Regions from separate parts of the Streptomyces sp. NPDC003284 genome, predicted to be linked through region 2. Evidence: riboswitches for the same ligand, from Rfam matches in the RefSeq annotation. Region 2 holds a riboswitch; the other holds the start of a gene.
The links. Region 2 has a riboswitch for cyclic di-AMP ahead of ACWDYF_RS07095 (M23 family metallopeptidase). Riboswitches for the same ligand answer to the same signal wherever they lie in the genome.
Positions count from the first base shown of each region.

Region 1: it holds a riboswitch for cyclic di-AMP, as region 2 does, so the genes downstream of both, ACWDYF_RS30605 (transglycosylase SLT domain-containing protein) here and ACWDYF_RS07095 (M23 family metallopeptidase) in region 2, are expected to answer to the same signal.

Region 1 is NZ_JBSFSI010000019.1:117,650-123,137, reverse strand. It holds gene ACWDYF_RS30615 (LolA family protein) at 1-415, opposite strand, end outside; gene ACWDYF_RS30610 (polyprenyl synthetase family protein) at 856-1,866, opposite strand; cyclic di-AMP (ydaO/yuaA leader) riboswitch at 2,542-2,731, shown strand; gene ACWDYF_RS30605 (transglycosylase SLT domain-containing protein) at 2,734-3,222, shown strand; gene ACWDYF_RS30600 (HAD-IIB family hydrolase) at 3,257-4,069, opposite strand; gene fahA (fumarylacetoacetase) at 4,268-5,482, shown strand.
Region 2 is NZ_JBSFSI010000003.1:20,942-26,429, reverse strand. It holds gene ACWDYF_RS07110 (mannosyltransferase family protein) at 1-545, shown strand, start outside; gene ACWDYF_RS07105 (dihydrofolate reductase family protein) at 698-1,906, shown strand; tRNA gene ACWDYF_RS07100 (tRNA-Met) at 1,953-2,026, shown strand; cyclic di-AMP (ydaO/yuaA leader) riboswitch at 2,437-2,594, shown strand; gene ACWDYF_RS07095 (M23 family metallopeptidase) at 2,606-3,685, shown strand; gene ACWDYF_RS07090 (aldo/keto reductase) at 3,863-4,807, shown strand; gene ACWDYF_RS07085 (PrsW family intramembrane metalloprotease) at 4,815-5,488, opposite strand, start outside.

The DNA of each region.
Region 1 (5,488 bases), on a different contig from region 2:
CCTTCTGCCGGTCCGGGCCGTCGGCCGCGACGCGCAGCGTGTGCGTGCCGGAGGCCAGCTCGGTCAGCTTGGAGCTGGGGTCGGCGGACGAGCCGTCGCCGCCGCCCAGGGCGCCGGAGGCGAGGCTGCTCTCCAGACCGCCGAGGTTCGGCAGCCCGAGGTCGGTGGTGATCTTGACGGTGCCGGACAGGCGCTCGACGTCCGACTTGGCGATCTTCTCGATGAGTTGCTGTGCGGTGATCTTCGGCAGGTCGGGGTCACCGGAGTCGGCGAGTGCCGGGACGAGCCCGATGGTCGCCGCCGCCACCCCCACCACCGCGACCGGGACGCCGTAGCGGGCGGCCTTGCGGCGCGCCGAGGCGCGGTCGCCGGCCTCCGGGGTGTCCCTGGTGTCGTCGGATTCGTACGGTGCCATGTGTGCCTTACCTCCGTCGTCGGCGGCGGCTGCCCGTGTGCACTGCTCCCACCCCAAGCCGCCATTCTCACCCGAATCGGTGAGGAGTGGTGTGGTCCGTGCTTCCATCTGACCAAATCGGCCGCGACGAAGCGTCAGACCGCGGAGCCAACTCCGTGTACGCCTGCGGTATGACACACGAGGGCGGCTTCTCCACCACCCCGTAGGGGTCGGGGTGGAGAAGCCGGCCGGAACCCCCGCCGGGACCAGGTCCGGCCGGGTGGAGAGGCGGGACCGGGGGGTGGAGAGAACCGGCGGGAAGAGGCACGTCGGGCCCCGGCCGACCGGGGCCGGGGCCGGATCCGGGTAGGCGGGCCTGGCCGACCCGGCGTACCAGCCGACCCGGCGTACCAGCCGACCCGGTGCACCAGCCGACCCGGTGCACCAGCCGACCCGGTGCACTAGCCGACCCGGTGGACCACCGCGTCGCACAGCTGGAGCAGGGCCACCTTGGCGCCGCACTCCTTCAGCGGGGCCAGCGCGGCCCGCGCCTCCTCGGCGTAGCGGACGCTGTCCCGCCGGGCCTGTTCGAGCGCGGGATGGGCGCGCAGCGCGGTCAGCGCCTCGGCGTGCCGGGCGTCGTCGCTCAGGTCGGAGTCGAGCAGTTCGCACAGCGCGATGTCCTCGGCGAGCCCGAGCCGGGCGGCGCGCTCGCGCAGCCGCAGCACCGGCAGCGTGGCGACGCCCTCGCGCAGGTCGGTGCCGGGGGTCTTGCCGGACTCCCGGGAGTCGGAGGCGATGTCGAGCACGTCGTCCGCGAGCTGGAAGGCGACGCCGAGCCGCTCCCCGTACTGCGTCAGCACGTCCACGACCCTCTCGTCGGCGCCGGACATCATCGCGCCGAACCGGCACGAGACAGCCACCAGCGAACCGGTCTTGCCGCCCAGCACGTCCAGGTAGTGGTCGACCGGGTCCCGGCCGTCCTGCGGTCCGGCGGTCTCCAGGATCTGCCCGGTGACGAGCCGTTCGAACGCGAGCGCCTGGACCCGGACGGCCTCCGGGCCGAGGTCCGCGAGGATCTGGGAGGCGCGGGCGAAGAGGAAGTCGCCGGTGAGGACCGCGACCGCGTTGTTCCAGCGGGTGTTGGCGCTGGCCACCCCGCGCCGCACGGCGGCCTCGTCCATCACGTCGTCGTGGTAGAGCGTGGCCAGGTGGGTCAGCTCCACGACCACGGCCGAGGGCACGATTCCCGGCGCGTCGGGGTCGCCGAACTGGGCCGCGAGCATCACGACCAGCGGCCGGAACCGCTTGCCGCCCGCCTTGACGAGGTGCTGGGCGGCCTCCGTGATGAACGGGACCTCGCTCTTGGTGGCTTCGAGCAGCCCTTCCTCGACAGCCGCCAATCCGGCCTGGACATCGGCTTCGAGAGCCTGGTCCCGCACGCTCAGCCCGAACGGCCCGACGACGGTCACGAGGGGTCTCCTGTCTGCTGGTGTCTGCTGGCGCTTACACGGTTTGTCGATAGGTCGCTGCCATCACTCAAGTCAGCGTATCCGGTCACGTTTCGATCACCGATAGCGCCCACCGATACAGGCCAGGTGGTATCGGATCACGACCGATATGTTTTCGATCACCACGTATGAACAGATATTTATCGACTTGCTCTTCCCTGCCTCTCCCTCGCCACCCCCGCCCCCCTTCCACCTTCCCCCTCCCCCACTTCCCCCTCCTCCAGCCTCCTCCCTCACTCCCCCCACCGCGCCCACTCTCCTCCTACACGCCGCCCGTGCCCACGTACGTACGAACAGGGCCAGGGCCTCACCGACCGTGATGCCCGTCACTTCCAGCCCTACGAGTCCGATTTACCCTTATTAGTATTTCAATTCCCCTTGGGGGCAAATGCTCCTGGCCGGATTATTCCGTGAGCTGCATCACGCGCACCTCCACCCCCCGCCACGGCCCGCCGACCCCCCGCTCCCCGTCCCCCGCAAGCGAGTTGACCCTTGGCAATCGCAAAGGATCAAGCGGCCAAAATGCCCTGGATCAAGGTCAACTAGGACGATGTATGCATCAGGTACTTGTTCGGGACATGTGCTCTCGCATACGTTCCGGGCCAGTCGAGCGGACGCCGAATCCTGCCAGCGCTCGATGACCACCCACCGACAGCTCATGGCAGGAGCGGGGGACCCAGGTAAGTCGCCGGGCCGGAGCGCCGTACGTCCTACGTCGTACGCCGCGCCGGAACGGCTCGGGGTGAAGCCGTGCTCTCCGGAGCCGGCCGGGCACCTCCCCGCCCGAACCCGACAGCTCACCTCGCAGGCGACGGAGAGGAAATCCCCATGTCTGCACGTCGTCCCAGCCGCTCCCGCGCCGCTCGTCTCGTCCGCACCCTCGCCGTCTCCGGCACCGGTGCCGCGATCCTCGCCCTGCCGCTGATCGGGGCGTCCGGCGCCTCCGCGGCCACCCCGACCGCCGCCACCGCCACCACGGCGAGCACGGTCGCCTACCCGAACACCCTGGACGGATGGATCCGCGAGTCGCTCGCGGTCATGGCCCAGAAGGGCATTCCCGGCACGTACAACGGCATCCACCGCAATGTGATGCGCGAGTCCTCCGGCAACCCGCTGGCCATCAACAACTGGGACTCCAACGCCGCCGCGGGCATCCCCTCCAAGGGCCTGCTCCAGGTCATCCAGCCGACCTTCAACGCCTACCACGTGGCCGGCACGTCGTTCGACATCTACGACCCGGTCGCCAACATCACGGCCGCCTGCAACTACGCCGCCGCGCGCTACGGCTCCATCGACAACGTCAACAGCGCGTACTGACGGGCAGCCGCGTGCCGGCCGGCACGCGGCGGGCTCAGACGAACAGACGATCGAGGACGACGGCGACGCCGTCGTCCTCGTTCGACGTGGTGACCTCGTCGGCGACCGCCTTCAGCTCCGGGTGGGCACCCGCCATCGCCACCCCCCGGGCCGCCCACCGGAACATGGGGATGTCGTTCGGCATGTCGCCGAAGGCGAGGGCGTCCCCGGGGCCGAGTCCCAGCCGCGCCGCGGCCAGCGCGAGACCGGTCGCCTTGGTGATGCCGCAGGGCTGGAGCTCGACGGTCCCCGGGCCCGACATGGTCACCGAGGCGAGCGGGCCGACCGCGCCGCGGGCCGCCGCCGCCAGCTCGTCGTCGGACAGCCGGGGGTGGCGCAGCAGCACCTTGCTGATGGGCGCGCGCCACAGTTCCTCGCGCCGCCCGACCCGCTCGGCGGGCAGCGTCGGGTGCGGCATGCGGTACCCCGGCTCGATGAGCGTGCGGCCGTCCACGCCGTCCTGGTCGACCGCCGCGTACACCTCACCCACCTCCGCCTCGATCTTGCCGAGCGCGGTCTCGGCCGTCTCCCGGTCGAGCGTGACCGACCACAGCATGCGGTCGGCCCCGGCGTCGTAGAGCTGGGCGCCCTGGCCGCACACCGCGAGCCCGGTGCCGCCGAGGGACCTCAGCAGCGGGCGGACCCGCGGCGCCGGCCGTCCGGTGACGACGAGGTGCCGGGCACCGGCCGCCGCCGCCCGGCCGAGCGCGGCGCGGGTCCGCCCGGACACGGAGTCGTCGCCGCGCAGCAGCGTGCCGTCCAGGTCGGTGGCGATGAGGGCGTACGCGGGGGCAGCGGATGCGGGCATGATCAGAGAATACGGATCCGCCAGGCGGGTGACGGGCGGAAACCGGACGACGTCCCTCCGCCGTGTCGTCGGGAGACTCCTCGGACCCTGCCCAAGACAGCGGCCTCCCCCGTAACGTGTGGCGCGACCACATGAACGTGTGGCCAGACACCCATGTCCCCCATGGAACACCGGCACACGAAAGAGAGGCAGTACCCGATGCCCCCCTTCGAGGTCCCCGAGGGCGACCCCTTCGGTCCGCACAACCTTCCCTACGGTGTCTTCTCGCGCGCCGGATCGCAGGAGCGGACCGTGGGCGTCCGGCTCGGCGACCACGTCCTCGACGCGGGTGCGGCGGCGCTGGCACTCGGCTCCCCGTACGCCGCCCTGCTCGCGCGGCCGACCCTGAACCCGCTGCTCGCCGCGGGCCGCACCGCCTGGTCGGACGTGCGGCGCGCGCTGACGGCGTGGGTGACGGTGCCCGCGCACCAGGAGACCGTGGCCCCCTTCCTGCACCCGCTCTCCTCGGTGACCCTGCACCTGCCCTTCGAGGTCGCGGACTACGTCGACTTCTACGCGTCCGAGAACCACGCGCGCAACGTCGGGCAGATCTTCCGCCCGGACGCCGAGGACTCCCTCACCCCCAACTGGAAGCACCTGCCGATCGGTTACCACGGCCGCTCGGGGACGGTCGTCGTCTCGGGCACGGACGTCGTACGCCCCTCGGGACAGCGCAAGGGCCCCGCCGACCCCGCGCCCGTGTTCGGCCCGTCGGTCCGGCTGGACATCGAGGCCGAGGTCGGCTTCGTGGTCGGGGTGCCCTCGCGGGCCGGGCAGCCGGTGGCGCTGGCGGACTTCCGCGAGCACGTGTTCGGGCTGTGCCTGCTCAACGACTGGTCGGCGCGGGACGTGCAGGCGTGGGAGTACGTCCCGCTCGGCCCGTTCCTCGGCAAGTCCTTCGCCACCTCCGTGTCGGCGTGGATCACCCCGCTGGACGCGCTGGAGGACGCGCGGACGGACCCGCCGCACCGCACGCACCCGCTGCTGCCCTACCTGGACGACACCGGCGAGGAGCCTGGCGGCTACGACCTGCGGATCTCCGTCGCGATCAACGGCCACACGGTGTCCGAGCCGCCGTTCTCCACGATGTACTGGACGGCCGCGCAGCAGCTCGCCCACATGACGGTCAACGGCGCCTCCCTGCGCACCGGCGACCTGTACGGGTCGGGCACGGTGAGCGGACCGGAGCCCGGCCAGCGCGGCTCGCTCTTGGAACTCACCTGGAACGGTCGCGAACCGCTCGAACTCCCCGACGGCAAGCGCGCGTTCCTGGAGGACGGGGACGTGGTGACACTGACGGCGTGGGCGCCGGGCGCGGACGGGGTCCGGGTCGGCCTGGGCGAGGTGAGCGGGCGGATCGTGGCGGCGGGCTGAGCGGTC
Region 2 (5,488 bases):
GCTCGGACGGCTCGGACGGCTCGGGCGGCACGCCGCTCGCCCGTCGGCTGCTCCCGCTCGGCTGGTGCCTGCTGCCCGCCGTGCCCGCCGCCGTCTACACCGGCTACCTGCGGGCGCACACCGGTGACTGGATGGCCTGGAAGCACGCCGAGGAACGCGGCTGGTACCGGGACTTCCACACCCCCGCCGAGTCCCTCCGCAACACCTGGCACAACGCCTTCGGCCACCTCCAGAGCACCGGGTACGCCGTCGAGTTCCAGCTGGAGCTGGCGGCCATGGCGGTCGGGGTACTGCTGCTCGCCGTGCTGCTGGTCCGCCGCCGCTGGCCGGAGGCCGTGTTCATCGCCCTCAACCTGTGGGCCCTGGGCACGTCCTACTGGTACCTCTCCGTGCCCCGCGCCACCCTGATCTGGTGGCCGCTGTGGACCGGCCTGGCCCACTGGAGCCTGCGGCGGCGCTGGGTGAAGGACGCGTACGTCGGGGTGGTCGCGCCGCTGACGGCGGTGCTCGCGGTGACGTTCACCTCGGGACACTGGACCGGGTGACGCCACCGGGCCGGTGCTCCGCCGGGGGACGTGCGCGCCCGGACCCAGGGGCGGACGGTGAGGTTCCGGACGGGGCCGCGAGGATGGACGGGTAGAAACCGAGCGCCCCCACGCCTCCGAGTCCGTCCGCCTCCGAGAAAGAGTGCGCCCCGATGCCCCTGCCCCATGTCCTGCTGTCCGCCGCCGTCTCCCTGGACGGCTGCCTGGACGACACCGGCCCCGACCGCCTGCTGCTGTCCGGCGCCGCCGACTTCGACCGGGTCGACGCGGTGCGGGCCGCCTCCGACGCCATCCTCGTCGGCGCCGGCACCCTGCGCGCCGACAACCCCCGCCTGCTGGTCAACGCGCCCGAGCGCCGCGCGGCCCGGGTCGCCGCCGGCCGGCCGGAGCATCCGCTGAAGGTCACGGTCACCGCCACCGGCGAGCTGGACCCGCGGGCGCGCTTCTGGCACACGGGCGGCGAGAAGGCCGTCTACACGACCGACGAGGGCGCCGAACGGCTGCGCCGCGCGGGCGTCGGTACGGCCCCCGGATCCGAGGATCCCGATGCCGCGTCCCCCGCCCCCGGCGCCGCCCCCGCCCCCGCCCCCGGCGCCGCCTCCGTCTCCGTCGTCCCGCTGGGCGCGGCGCTCGACTGGCGGCGCCTGCTGGAGCACCTGCACGACGTGCGCGGGGTGCGCCGGCTCATGGTCGAGGGCGGCGGCACGGTGCACACCCAGTTGCTGAGGCAGCAGCTCGCCGACGAGCTCCAGCTCGTGGTCGCGCCGCTGATCGTCGGGGACCCGGCGGCGCCCCGCCTGTTCGGGCCGGGCGCGTACCAGGCCGGACGGCTGCGGCTGCTGGAGACCCGGGCCCTCGGGGACGTCGTCCTCATGCGCTACGAGCCCACGGCCCCCGGCACCGGGACCGGCGCCGTGCCCGCTGACCGGCACTGGCTGCGGATCGCCTGCGAGCTGGCCGCGCAGTGCCCGCCCTCGCGCACGGCGTTCAGCGTGGGCGCGGTGGTGGTCGCGGCGGACGGCACCCAGCTGGCCCGGGGCCACTCGCGGGAGGCCGGTGACCCGGTGGTGCACGCGGAGGAGGCCGCGCTCGCCAAGATCGACCCGGCGGACCCGCGGCTGCCCGGGGCCACGGTGTACAGCAGCCTGGAACCGTGCGCCCGACGCGCCTCCCGGCCGCGGCCGTGCGCCCGGCTGATTCTGGACGCGGGGGTGCGGCGGGTGGTCACGGCGTGGCGGGAGCCGGACACCTTCGTGGAGTCCGCCGACGGCTCCGGGGTGCTGGCGGCCGGGGGCGCGGACGTCGTGGTGCTGCCGGAGTTCGAGGCCCTGGCCAAGGAGCCGAACCGGCACCTGCCGTAACGCGTGTGCAATCCATCCCGCAGGTGATGTACAGTTATCTCAACGACGCGGGGTGGAGCAGCTCGGTAGCTCGCTGGGCTCATAACCCAGAGGTCGCAGGTTCAAATCCTGTCCCCGCTACTGAAGACTCAGGGCCGGAATCCGGAAACGGATTCCGGCCCTGAGTGTTTTCCGGGCTTCCCGCAGTCTCCCGAGGTCTCCCGCAGTCTCCTGCGGTCTTCCGTGGTCTCCCGCGGCATGCGTTCCCGCTCTCGGTCGCTCCTTGATCGATGTCACCTCGTGTGACCGTCCTGTGTCCGTCCGCATAACAACTGACACACCATCACTTCTCTCGTGGGCGCCCGCGCCGTCGTCGCGCGCCGGAAATGGCCTGAAGTTCAGTCAACTCGCCCTGGTTTCGTCACCTCTGGGGTGTACGTCTTGGCCAAAAAGGTTTAATGATCAAGGCGGGCGGCTTGGAATCGGAGGCCCGGGTCTATTAACGTTCGATAACGCAGCGCGGTCGTCCCAGCCGTCATCAGAGGCGGCTCCGTGCGCGCGCGCCGAATCCCGCAAGGGAACCGGGGAACCACCAACTTGGGGTGAATCGGGCATCATCCGCCGTATCCGTACGGCCGGTTGACGCGCGTAGGAGACCTTCCCGCTCCGAACCCGTCAGCTAACCCGGTAGGCGAGACGGAAGGAAAGGAGCACGCCCGCGTGGCGTCCAACCGGCCTGCCCCAGAAGCCCCGTTCGTGCCGAGCCAGCGCACCGAGTCCTTCGGCTACGGCGGCCGGACCCCCGACGAGGGCCCCGTGGAGGAGTGGAACCCCACCGAGGACTCCCTCCGCCCCGTGCGCGGCCGGCACCGCGTCGCCAAGCAGCGCGGCGGCGGGCTGGCCCGCAGCTCCACCGTGCTCGGCGTGGGCGTCATAGCGGCCGTCGGCGCGGGCGGCATGGCCAGCGCCAACACCGGCAAGCCGCCGGTCGCGATCTCGCTGCCCGACGTGCCGGACCTGCACGCGCTGCCCGCCTCCGTCGGCTCCCTCTTCGACGGCGGCTCCGCCAAGGAGCACCACGAGGGCTCCGCCACCGCGCTCAGCGACGTCACCGCCGCACCGGCCGGGACGGCGGCCGCTCCCCGTGCCGCGTCCGGCGCGGGCGAGGCGCTGCGCAACCGGATCATGGCCCAGGCCGAGCAGCAGCAGGCCCAGGTCGTGGCCAAGGCCGAGGCCGCCACCGAGCAGGCCGCCGTCCAGCGCGCCGCCCGGCAGGCGGACGAGGCCGCCGCCGAGGCGAAGCAGAAGGCCGAGGCCAAGGCCGCCGCCGAGAAGAAGAAGGCGGAGGAGGAGGCCCGGAAGAAGGCCGAGGCGGCGCGGCTGGCGGAGCTGGCCAAGCAGTACACGCTGCCGACCTCCTCGTACACGATCACCTCCACCTTCGGCCAGGCCGGCTCCATGTGGTCCTCCGGGCACCACACCGGCCTCGACTTCGCCGCGCCCACCGGCACCCTGATCAAGGCGATCCACAGCGGTACCGTCACCGAGGCCGGCTGGGCGGGTGCCTACGGCTACCGCACGATCCTCACCCTGGACGACGGCACCGAGCTGTGGTTCTGCCACCAGTCGTCGATCAGCGTGAGCGCCGGGCAGAAGGTCGCCACCGGCGAGGTCATCGGCCGGGTCGGCGCCACCGGCAACGTCACCGGGCCGCATCTGCACCTGGAGGTCCACCCGGGCGCCCAGGCGTCCGGCATCGACCCGATGGCCTGGCTCCAGGCCAAGGGCCTCAACCCCTGATGCCGCTGATGCCCGGTCCATCCGCCTGATTCCCTGATCCCCCCGCTCGCCTGATCCCCCGGGCGGGGGCCCCGCTGCGGGCGCGCCGCCAGCCGTCCGGGTGGTTTGCGCAAGCTTTGCGCCCGGGACCGGCGGGGCGCGGAATGGGCTGCTCCGCCGGGGGCGTTGATGGATCACATGACTTCTCTGCACAAGCTGGGCTCGTCCGACCTCCAGGTCTTCCCGCTCGCCCTCGGCGGCAACGTCTTCGGCTGGACCGCCGACCAGGAGCGGTCCTTCGCCGTCCTGGACGCCTACACGGCGGCCGGCGGCAACTTCCTGGACACAGCCGACTCCTACTCGGCCTGGGTGGAGGGCCACCAGGGCGGCGAGTCCGAGACGATCATCGGCAAGTGGATCAAGGAGCGCGGCAACCGCTCCGACATCGTCATCGCGACCAAGGTCAGCCAGCACCCCGACTTCCAGGGCCTGTCCGGCGCCAATATCAAGGCCGCGGCCGACGCCTCCCTCAAGCGGCTGGGCACCGACCACATCGACCTGTACTACACGCACTTCGACCGGCCCGAGGTGCCCGTCGAGGAGATCATCGGCGCCCTGGACGAACTGGTGCGGGCGGGCAAGGTGCGGTACATCGCCGCCTCCAACATCTCCGCCGAGCGCCTGAAGGAGTCCCTGGACTTCTCCGAACGCGAGGGCCTGGCCCGCTACGTCGCGCTCCAGCCGCACTACAACCTGGTCTCCCGGGACACCTACGAGGGCGCTCTGCGGGACCTCGCCGAGCGGGCGGGCCTGGCGGCGGTGCCGTACTACGCGCTGGCGGCGGGCTTCCTGACGGGCAAGTACCGGCCCGGTACGACGGTCGACAGCCCGCGCGCGCAGGGCGCGGCCAAGCACCTGGAGACCGAGCGCGGGCAGAAGGTCCTGGCCGCGCTCGACGAGGTCGCCCGCGCCCGCGGCGCCGAGACGGCCACGGTCGCCCTCGCCTGGCTCGCGGCGCAGCCCACGGTCGTCGCCCCGATCGCCTCGGCGCGCACCGTGGAGCAGCTCCCGGCCCTGCTGGGCGTGGCGGAGCTGCGGCTGACCGACGAGGAGACCGCGAAGCTGACCAGCGCCTCGGCCTGACCCGCCCTCACGGCTGGGCGCGGTACGGGGGCTGTCCTTGAGGCGGCTGTCCGTACGCGGGCTGCCCGTACGCGGGCTGTCCGGCGGCGACGCCGTACCCGCTGTGTCCGTGTCCGTAGCCGTAGCCGTACGCCGGCATCTGCGCCGGTATCTGACCGTGGCCCTGTCCCTGTCCCTGCCCGTACCCCGGCCCGGGTCCGTAGCCGTACAGGCCGTACGCGGGCCAGGGGGCGGGGACGACGCGTACCGGCGGTGCGGTCATGCGGGCCGCGTGGTCCAGGGCGGGCTGGGCGGTCTCGCGCCGCCGCCACAGCTCGTGCAGCAGCTCCCGCTCGCGCAGGGTGAAGTCGGCGCCCGCCCGGCCCAGGCGTCCCCGGCGGCGCAGGAACGCCAGCGAGGTCGCGTACGCCTCGTACTGGGCGACGGTGCGGGCGGCGGGCTTGCCCAGGTGCCGGGCCGCGTACTCGCGGGCCAGCCGCCGGGCGCGCAGGGAGCCGAGGGCGAACGGTTCCGCGGGCGTCAGCCACCCGGCGGCCGCGTAGGCGGGCAGCTCCTCGCGGACGGTGCGCAGCTCGCGCTGCCTGGTCCACACGACCAGCCAGGTGAGCAGCCCGAACGCGGGCACCATGAAGCCGCCGTAGACCGCGAAGAAGCCGTACTCGCCGAAGGTGGACGAGCCGT